DNA from 3 places in the Shewanella maritima genome. Region 2 is predicted to be linked to each of the others. Evidence: predicted binding sites of a transcription regulator. Region 2 holds the regulator's gene; each other region holds the start of a gene.

Region 1 (3,216 bases), 1.6 Mb from region 2:
TTAAGGTCACCAAGTTAAAGCTTGGGCCAAAACCACGCACAGTAACCTGATTACCTTCACCGTTTTTACGATCAATCGACACACCAGTAACACGCTGCAGCGATTCAGCTAGGTTGGTATCTGGGAATTTACCCATATCTTCAGCAGAAATCGCATCAACTACACCATCAGATGTACGCTTGATATCTTGAGCGCGCGACAAACTACTACGAATACCCTTTACCGCAATCACTTCCATTGGCTCGTCAGCTTGAGCTTGATCGGTTGCATCTTGCGCATGTGCCATTGAAATCGTGCCTAAAGCAGACGCAACTGCAAGCGCAGCTATGCTAGGGCTTAGTCTTGTACTTTTTTTCATATCCCCCCACAGGGCTAGGTCATTATTGAGTTTTTATGTTTTTTATCTCAACCGACATAATCTGAAAGCGTACATCAAAATCACTTTATAACACCAAATTGTTATCGGTAACATTTAGCTGTTACAAAAGTTAGCACTCAACAATTTAGTTTGCAACATTATTTAAACATGATTTTATTGTGACAAACGAAAATCAAGCCGAATGAAAGAGGTAACTCACTGTTATAAATAATTTTTAAATTTAGTAGAAAATTGAAAGTTTGAATAAAGAAAAGGCAGTTTAGCAAGCGTTCTCGTTAACAAAATAGCTAACACTTGCTTTGAAATGCAGACCTTTTACTCCAAAAAATACTGGCTAAATAGCTAGGGTCTGTTAGAGGAACTGTAATACAGGGCTGAAGCGATGAGGCTTTTATTCATTGACCTGAGTTCGGGATAAGGAAGTGTCAATAACGCTCTAGAATGGTGCTATACCCAGCTTAATATTTCTAACGAGATAGTTTTGTTTAGTTCAAGGAAAAGCTACGCGTCAATCGCTAGTCTGTTGCAAGTATCTTTAACGCACCCTTTTGCTAAGAGACGGACAAAAATAGCCGTTAGAAACCCATTTATTATCTAGGGTTCAGGTTATTTACTATCCTGAGTTAAGGTTTATTAGCACCCAGTAACGCCTATCCAAAACCATAATCACTGGATTAGTTGGCAACGCTTAAAAGCCAACCAATACTCGAAGACCACCTAGAGCTCTAAATCCAACCAACGCTCTAACCCCAACTAATGTCCAAGGCTGTAAACTAATAATTACCAAAATTAGCCATTTATCCACAAAGACAAAATTTACATTGTTTATTTTCTCGCACACTCACATTGATACGTCCCGTTAACAAAAACACTAACGCTTGTAGAACAAAGACTTATTCAGCCTGCTACTAAAACGCTGTTTTGGCTTAATTTAATTTTTATGCACCATTGCACAATTCTCAGGATTTATTCGTATAGAGGGGGTGTCATCATTGTTAAATTAATCTAGAATAGACGTCTAGATGTAGATACCTCTACACGTTCAAATGATTTAAAACGAGAATTTCCGACTATGGCAAAGCACTTGTTCACCTCTGAGTCTGTATCAGAAGGTCATCCAGATAAAATCGCCGATCAGATCTCTGATGCGGTACTAGACGCAATCCTCGAGCAAGATCCTAAAGCTCGCGTTGCGTGTGAAACATATGTCAAAACAGGCATGGTATTAGTGGGTGGCGAAGTGACCACTTCTGCTTGGGTTGATATCGAAGAAATTACCCGTAAAACCGTTCGCGAAATTGGCTATACCCACTCAGACATGGGCTTTGATGCTGACTCATGCGCTATTTTAAACGCGATTGGTAAACAGTCTCCAGACATCAATCAAGGTGTTGACCGTGCCGATCCAGCCGAGCAAGGCGCGGGTGACCAAGGTCTAATGTTTGGTTATGCAAGCAACGAAACTGACGTGTTAATGCCTGCACCTATTACCTACGCACACCAATTAGTGAAGCGTCAATCTGAAGTGCGTAAAGACGGCACACTTCCTTGGTTACGCCCAGACGCGAAAAGCCAGGTTACCTTCGCATATGATGAAGGCAAGATTGTGGGTATTGATGCAGTTGTACTATCAACTCAGCACAAAGAAGAGATTTCGCAAGACGACTTAATCGAAGGCGTGATGGAAACCATCATCAAGCCAGTTTTACCATCTCAGTGGTTAAACAAAGACACTAAGTTCTTCATCAACCCAACTGGCCGTTTCGTTATCGGTGGCCCTGTAGGTGACTGTGGTCTAACTGGTCGCAAGATTATTGTTGATACCTACGGCGGTATGGCACGTCACGGCGGTGGTGCTTTCTCTGGTAAAGACCCATCAAAAGTTGACCGTAGTGCAGCATATGCAGCACGTTATGTTGCTAAGAACATTGTGGCTGCAGGTCTTGCTGATCGCTGTGAAATTCAAGTTTCTTACGCAATTGGTGTTGCTGAGCCAACATCTATCAGCATCGAAACTTTCGGTACTGGTAAGGTATCAGAAGCCGTGCTTATCAAGTTAGTACGTGAGCACTTCGAGCTACGTCCTTATGGTCTAACAGCTATGCTAGATCTTGCACGTCCTATCTACCAAGAAACTGCAGCATATGGTCACTTTGGTCGTAGCCAGTTCCCTTGGGAGAAAACTGACAAAGCTGAAATCCTACGAGCAGACGCAGGTCTATAAAGACCACTGCCTAGGACTAAAAAAACCGCCTACATGGCGGTTTTTTTTTTGTTGCTGAGATTGTTAACTTGAGCTCGGGATAATAAATCGGTTTCTAACGGCTATTTTTGTCTATTTCTGTGTTGAAGCTACTTGCAATAGGCTAGCTATTGACGCGTAGCTTCGCCTTGAACTTAACAAAACTATCTCGCTAGAAACTTAATGCTAGGTATCACTCAAGACAGAACGACCATTGACACTTCCTTACCCCGAGTTCAGGTTAGTTAGTCCTTTAGGTTAATGAACCGCGCCTGCGCATCACAAGCGCCAACAAACCAAACAGCACCAACCCGAATCCGCCGCTACCGCTGTAGCCTTCTCGGCGCTCCACCTTGGCGACTTGTTCTTGTTTAACACGGGTCTTAAAACGACTGAGCTCGTCTTCTAGATTCACCACCATATCGTCTACGGCAAGGTTAAAGCCCTGCATGGCTATTTCGTCTAAGGTTCTATCTTTACCAATGGCAGTTGAACTGTCTTCAAGCTTGCTTATGCCCGGAGCGCGAAATAGCATCTTGCGGGTTTTAATATCAAATACCGCAGTATCAACAAAGGTTTGCGTGCTGTTTTCATT
Region 2 (3,216 bases):
TATCGGTTGATAAGCGCTCGCGTAAGTCACGCGCTTGTTCGTTAGACAGCAGCTGCTCAATCAGGTTTTGCTGAAAGCTAATTAATACCTGCAGCTCTTCTTGCCACAACTCGCCATCTTCACGCAGTTTTAGCAGCTTATATAAGAAGTTAGTGCTCTTACCAGCGGCAGACACCACCACGAGATCGTCGCTATTGCCATGGGTCAATATAATGTGTGCAACACGGCGATAACAGTCCGCATCAGCCAGACTTGAACCACCAAATTTATGTAAATGACCTCGTGCCATTTGTCACTCCTTAAACTACGCGGCAATACTCGATATGTGCCGCGTACAACTTACTTTATTGCGTGCGATTTTCTAAATATATGTGGACAAAAATTAACGCTTTATAGAGCTGCAACCGCATCTAAGCCAGCTTTGATGTCTGCGCTTAGATCGTCACCATCCTCAATGCCGACAGATAGTCTCAATAATGTGTCTTCAACACCAGCCTCTAGGCGAGCTTCTCGCTCCATTGCACGGTGGGTCATGGTTGCCGGAACGGCTACTAAACTTTCCACGCCGCCTAAACTTTCAGCAACACTGAACAATTTCAGCGCATCTAAAAAGGCGACAACCTCGGCCTCACCACCTTTAAGCTCGAAACTTAACATAGCGCCGAAACCTTTTTGTTGTTTCTGCGCAATTTCGTGGCCTGGATGGTCAGATAATCCCGGGTAATACACTTTTGCAACGCTTTCATGGCTAGTTAGCAGCGCAACAATCTTTTGTGCATTGGCTTGATGCTCACGAATACGCACACCTAAAGTGCGAATGCCGCGTAATGCTAAGTAACTGTCAAAAGCGCTGCCCGTAAGCCCTAAGGTATTCGACCACCAATGTAATAACTCGCCTAGCTCAGCATCTTTTGCGACTACTGCGCCGCCAACCACGTCGCTATGGCCATTGATATATTTAGTAGTGGAATGAATCACGATGTCGGCGCCTAAATCGAGCGGCTGCTGCAAAATTGGCGACAAGAAGGTGTTATCAACCACAACCCAAGCGCCAACCTCGTGGCTTGCCTGTGCAATGGCAGCAATATCCACCACTCTTAATAGCGGGTTTGATGGGGTTTCAAGCCAAACCATTTTTGGCTTTTGCTTAATTGCCTGCGCTAATGCTTGCTCATCGGTTTGATCGACAACCAATAATTTAAACGCGCCCTTTTTGGCAAGATTTGTGAACAAACGATAGCTGCCACCATAACAATCGTGGGGTACAACGATTAAATCCTCAGGCTCAAGTAGACTGGTGACCAAAGTAATGGCCGCCATACCGGTACAGGTCACAACACCTGTTGCTCCGTTTTCAAGTTGAGCAATAGTATCTCCAAGGATATTTCGGGTTGGGTTACCCGAGCGACTATAGTCGAACTCGCGTGGATTTTTATGACCATCAAAAGAGTAGTTGGTCGACAGATAAATCGGCGGCACAACTGCGCCATACTGGGTGTCACTTTCAATACCTTGGCGCACTGCCACTGTCGCATTTTGAGGTTTGGCCATCATTGACTCCTAAATCAACCACTCAAGAAAGAGATGTCTAGACGTCCAAATGTACCTAACCCAAACATCAGCGTCAATAGGAAATAGCCATATAGACATCTAAACATCGAGAAATCTATTTGCATTGCACACAATTTCGTTGCAATAATTTGACTAACGTAGATAAGGGGTTAAAATCAGCCCCGAATTCAAAGCTAAAGGTGAGTTAATGACTGAGTGGAACGGCGACTATATTAGCCCATACGCCGAGCATGGCAAAAAGAATGAACAAGTAAAGAAGATTACTGTGTCCATCCCTTTAAAGGTGCTAAAAGTTTTAACTGACGAGCGTACTCGCCGTCAGGTAAATAACCTACGCCACGCCACTAACAGTGAGCTGTTATGCGAAGCTTTCTTGCATGCATACACAGGTCAGCCACTGCCAAATGACGATGACTTATCTAAAGAGCAACCAGACCAAATTCCTGCTGAAGCAAAAAAATTGATGGATGCTATGGGCATCGAGTGGGAAGACGTAGAATAGTCTGCAGACCATATCGAATTTTAAGATGCTTCAATCGCTCAGGTGGTTGAAGCATTTTTTATTACTCTCGCACCTATTTTTTGCTCCCGCGCCAAGGCGCAGCTTGCTCAAGTTCAAGCCATACTAAATATGGAAGTAACATGACAATAGTCGACCCGTTAAGTCTTATCCTAGCTTCAATCATCATGTTTGCTGGTGCGCTAACTCAAAGCCTAATTGGCTTTGGTTTAGCAGTTGTGGCAACGCCGCTGTTGTATATTGTCGACCCAGACTTAGTGCCAGTGCCGGTCATATTAATGGGCTTTTCGATTTCAGCGTTAACCTTATATCGCGAGCGCAGCGCGCTTGAATTTAACGGACTGCAATATGCACTCATTGGCCGCGTGCCAGGCGGACTCCTTGGTGCCAGTCTACTGATACTCGCACCAGCTGATATTCTCGGCCTAATGATTGCGGGTATTGTGCTGCTAGCAGTGTTACTGAGCATCTATAAAATCACTGCGCCCGTGAATAAGCTCACCTTGTTTATTGCTGGGATCTTTTCGGGGATTTTTGGCAATATTGCCGCGATTGGCGGCCCGCCATTAGCAATACTGTTAGCTGGCAAAGCCGCTGCTGACTTTCGCGCTGCTTTATCTGCGTTTTTTGTGTTTAGCTCAATGATAGCACTGGCCATATTGGCGATATATGGATTAGTACAATGGCAACATCTCGTTATCGCTGCCATGCTTTTGCCCTCTGTGATATTAGGGCACAAAGTGGCTGGTAAATATGTACACAATATTGATAAAGACCTGACGCGAAAAGTCACCTTTATTTTGTGTAGCTTAAGCGCGCTCATCCTGGCTACTAAATCAATTATTAGCTTAATGGCTACTTAGTTTGCCCTCACGTTTGTCAACTTTCATCGCTTAGCGATGATGTCGCTGTGAGTTCCATCATGCTTATCAACGTGTTGTTTGACAGTAATCTCTTGATACATCTACACTCATTCTTTTGTCTAACCTAAGGTGTATCAGTTGAATATCAATGACTTAGAGTTATTTATAGCGGTTGCTAAACTCGGTAGCTTTTCTAAAGCCGCAGATTCATTTGATACCAGACGCGCGTTAGTTAGCCGCCGCATCGGCGAGCTAGAAAAA
Region 3 (3,216 bases), 1.9 Mb from region 2:
ATCTTCATCAAATGCCATCACAATGGCAGCTGCGCCATAGCGTTTAACCAGCGTAGCTTGCTCGATAAAGGCTTGCTCGCCTTCTTTCATCGAGATGGAGTTAACAATGGACTTGCCCTGAACGCACTTAAGGCCAGCTTCAATCACTTCCCACTTAGATGAGTCGATCATAATCGGCACGCGGGAGATATCTGGCTCAGAGGCGATAAGGTTTAAGAACTTTTGCATGTTGGCGACGCCATCAAGCATGCCCTCATCCATATTGACGTCGATGATCTGCGCGCCGTTTTCAACCTGCTCGCGCACTACATCCAGCGCTTCTTCAAACTTTTCTTCTTTAATAAGGCGCAAAAACTTAGCTGAGCCAGTCACGTTGGCGCGCTCACCCACATTTACGAATAGTGAGTCTGAATCAATGGTCAGCGGCTCTAAACCCGATAAACGACAGGCCACCGGAATATCTGGCAGCTTGCGCGGCTTAAATTGCTCAACGGTTTGTTTTATCGCGCTAATGTGGGCAGGCGTACTACCACAGCAGCCGCCGACAATATTAAGCATGCCAGCTTGAGCCCACTCGCCAATCACCTCAGCCATTTCTTCAGGCGTTTCATCGTAGCCACCAAACTCATTTGGTAGACCCGCATTAGGATGCGCGGACACGTAGCACTCAGAAATACGTGCAAGTTCTTCGATGTAAGGGCGCAGCTCTTTTGGGCCTAGGGCGCAGTTAAGACCGATAGATAAAGGCTTGATGTGCCTTAACGAGTTGTAAAACCCCTCGGTGGTTTGCCCGGTTAAAGTGCGGCCTGACGCATCGGTAATCGTGCCTGAAATCATCACTGGCAAGCGCTCACCAATATTGTCAAATACTGACTCGATGGCAAATAGCGCCGCTTTTGCGTTTAGGGTATCGAAAATGGTTTCAACCAGAATGATGTCAGCGCCGCCATCGATTAGCGCTTGAGTAGACTCAGTGTAGGCAGCGACAAGGTCATCAAAGTGGATATTACGAAAGCCTGGGTCATTTACATCTGGACTGATAGAGCAAGTACGGTTAGTTGGGCCAAGCACACCGGCAACAAAACAGCGACGACCTGTCTCGGCCTCTACTTCATCTGCGGCTTCACGGGCAAGGCGCGCACCTTCAAAGTTAATTTCGGCTGACTGCGCTTGCATATCGTAGTCGGCCATGGCGATGGTGGTCGCATTGAAGGTATTGGTCTCAAGAATGTCACAACCTGCGAGCAGATATTCGCGGTGGATTTGCTTGATGATATTTGGCTGGGTTAACACCAGCATGTCATTGTTGCCTTTGACATCGCAGTGCCAGTCTTTAAAACGCTCACCTCTAAAGTCAGCTTCTTCAAGCTTGTAGTCCTGGATCATGGTACCCATAGCGCCATCTAAAAACAGCGTGCGCTGCTCTAGCAATTGCTCTATTTGCTGTAGGGTTTGGCTATGGGAACGCGCTTTATCCATTACTAAGGTACCTCTAAGTAAGCTTTTACTGTCGTTTATCATCCGCGTGTAGCATTGTGCTGAGTATTATTTATTACCACAATGTCGCTAGTTAACTAACTATTTATGGGTATTTAATGATTTAAATAACTAAACTAGTTGAGTCTAGCAGTTCGGAGTTTTAGACTTTTATACGTATAGACGTCCATAATAAGCGAGTTGCTTAGAATAGAGCAAGGCGGTTTTATGAAAATTATTAAGTTGTGGTTATTGCGCCACGGTGAATGTGAGGGCGGACAAATTCTGCGTGGTAAGGTTGATGTCGCGTTATCTGATGCTGGACAAGCACAAATGAGCCGCGCAGCATCACGCATTGAGCCAAGCGTTGATAGAGTGTTTAGCTCATCGCTGCAGCGCTGCGCCAATTGGAGTCAGGGGTACGCAAAGGAAAAATCCCTTGAATGTCAGCTGGTTGAAGGGCTAGAAGAAATCGACTTTGGCGTGTGGGATGGGCAATCTTTCGAGCAGCTTTATCAAGACTATGATGAACAAATGCAAGCCTACTGGTGCGATCCATGGGATGAGCAACATACTCCAGAAAATGGTGAGTCTTTATTGAGTTTTCAGCAGCGGGTGTTGCTAGCATTAGAGCCTGTGATTAATCAGGTGGCGCAGATTGAACCTGATACCAATATTAGTGCCAATATGAGCTCCAACACTCATGTTAATCACAGTGGGGAAACAGAGGCATTTGTGCCTAGCGCGCTAATAGTGACTCACGGCGGGGTGATAAAAGCCTTGCTGGCACATGTATTAAGTACGGGGCAAACAGCCTCAATGTTCAGTCACTTTAAACTGCCTTATGCTGCGCTGTTAAGTTTGGATGTGTATGTCGAGGGCGATGATATTGATAACTGTCAGTTTTGTTTGAACTGGCCTGAAATATAAAGGATTTTGTAACGGCTATTGGAGAGTCGCTTAAGTTAAGCGATAATCAAAGCGTTATATGAAGGTTGACCTCAATTGTGAATGTCTATCGCACCTGTTATTCATGTGTATTGGGAGTATATGAGCTTTGAGGTAGCAAGCCTCTTTAGCAGGGATGCTAAAGTGGAGCCCATAATGTAAAGATAGGGGACGATTTTACGGCGTCTTGCGCTATCAAAGTTCGTGTGCTCCGATGGTTAGAGCAGTCATGCTCTTGCCTTGACGGTTAACCCATATTTAAATTCATTTTGATTTGGCATCAGGGAATCGGGCAATCCCGAACTGTACCCGCAACTGTGATGGTGGTTATTGTTTAACTTCACCTTTGAAGTGAGTGAAGTTAGTGAAACAAGCCGCCTAAGTCAGATACCTATGCCGATGTCTTGCAGATGTCCTGCAGGATAAATCAAATCCAGTTTACCTAATTGATGCTGAGCGGGTTACTCAGCGGAGTAGTTTATGACAGCCATTTCTGTATCCGCCGTGAGTTGGACGGTGGGTAAACAGCTTATTCTTGATGATGTGAGTTTGTGTCTTGATAAAGGCAAGATGCTCGGCGTTATCGGCCCGAATGGTGCGGGTAAATCTAGCTTGCTGCGCTGCTTATACCGCTACATCACCCCAGATAGCGGTGACATTACCTTGTTAGGCAAACCGATTGAGGAATACTCGTCGCAGTCATTAGCCCTCAATGTTGCTGTGGTGCAACAAGATACCCCAGCCCATGTGGAGTTAACTGTTACTCAGCTAGTGACGATGGGGCTGACTCCG

Evidence for each region. Region 2 encodes MetJ, which represses methionine synthesis genes. Its sites were predicted from a motif close to TAGACGTCTAGACGTCTA; they were not measured.
Region 1: the regulator MetJ is predicted to act here: its motif matches at 1,391-1,408, upstream of metK (methionine adenosyltransferase).
Region 3: the regulator MetJ is predicted to act here: its motif matches at 1,649-1,666, upstream of metH (methionine synthase).

Annotation. Positions count from the first base shown of each region.
Region 1 covers NZ_CP036200.1:3,221,962-3,225,177, reverse strand. The annotation lists gene EXU30_RS13815 (TonB-dependent receptor) at 1-358, opposite strand, end outside; gene metK (methionine adenosyltransferase) at 1,452-2,603, shown strand; gene rhlP (rhombotarget lipoprotein) at 2,875-3,216, opposite strand, start outside.
Region 2 covers NZ_CP036200.1:1,651,724-1,654,939, forward strand. The annotation lists partial or broken gene EXU30_RS07175 (bifunctional aspartate kinase/homoserine dehydrogenase II) at 1-289, opposite strand, end outside; gene metB (cystathionine gamma-synthase) at 391-1,551, opposite strand; gene metJ (met regulon transcriptional regulator MetJ) at 1,760-2,074, shown strand; gene EXU30_RS07190 (sulfite exporter TauE/SafE family protein) at 2,215-2,955, shown strand; gene EXU30_RS07195 (LysR family transcriptional regulator) at 3,094-3,216, shown strand, end outside.
Region 3 covers NZ_CP036200.1:3,574,761-3,577,976, forward strand. The annotation lists gene metH (methionine synthase) at 1-1,479, opposite strand, end outside; gene EXU30_RS15150 (histidine phosphatase family protein) at 1,705-2,406, shown strand; cobalamin riboswitch at 2,667-2,832, shown strand; gene EXU30_RS15155 (ABC transporter ATP-binding protein) at 2,905-3,216, shown strand, end outside.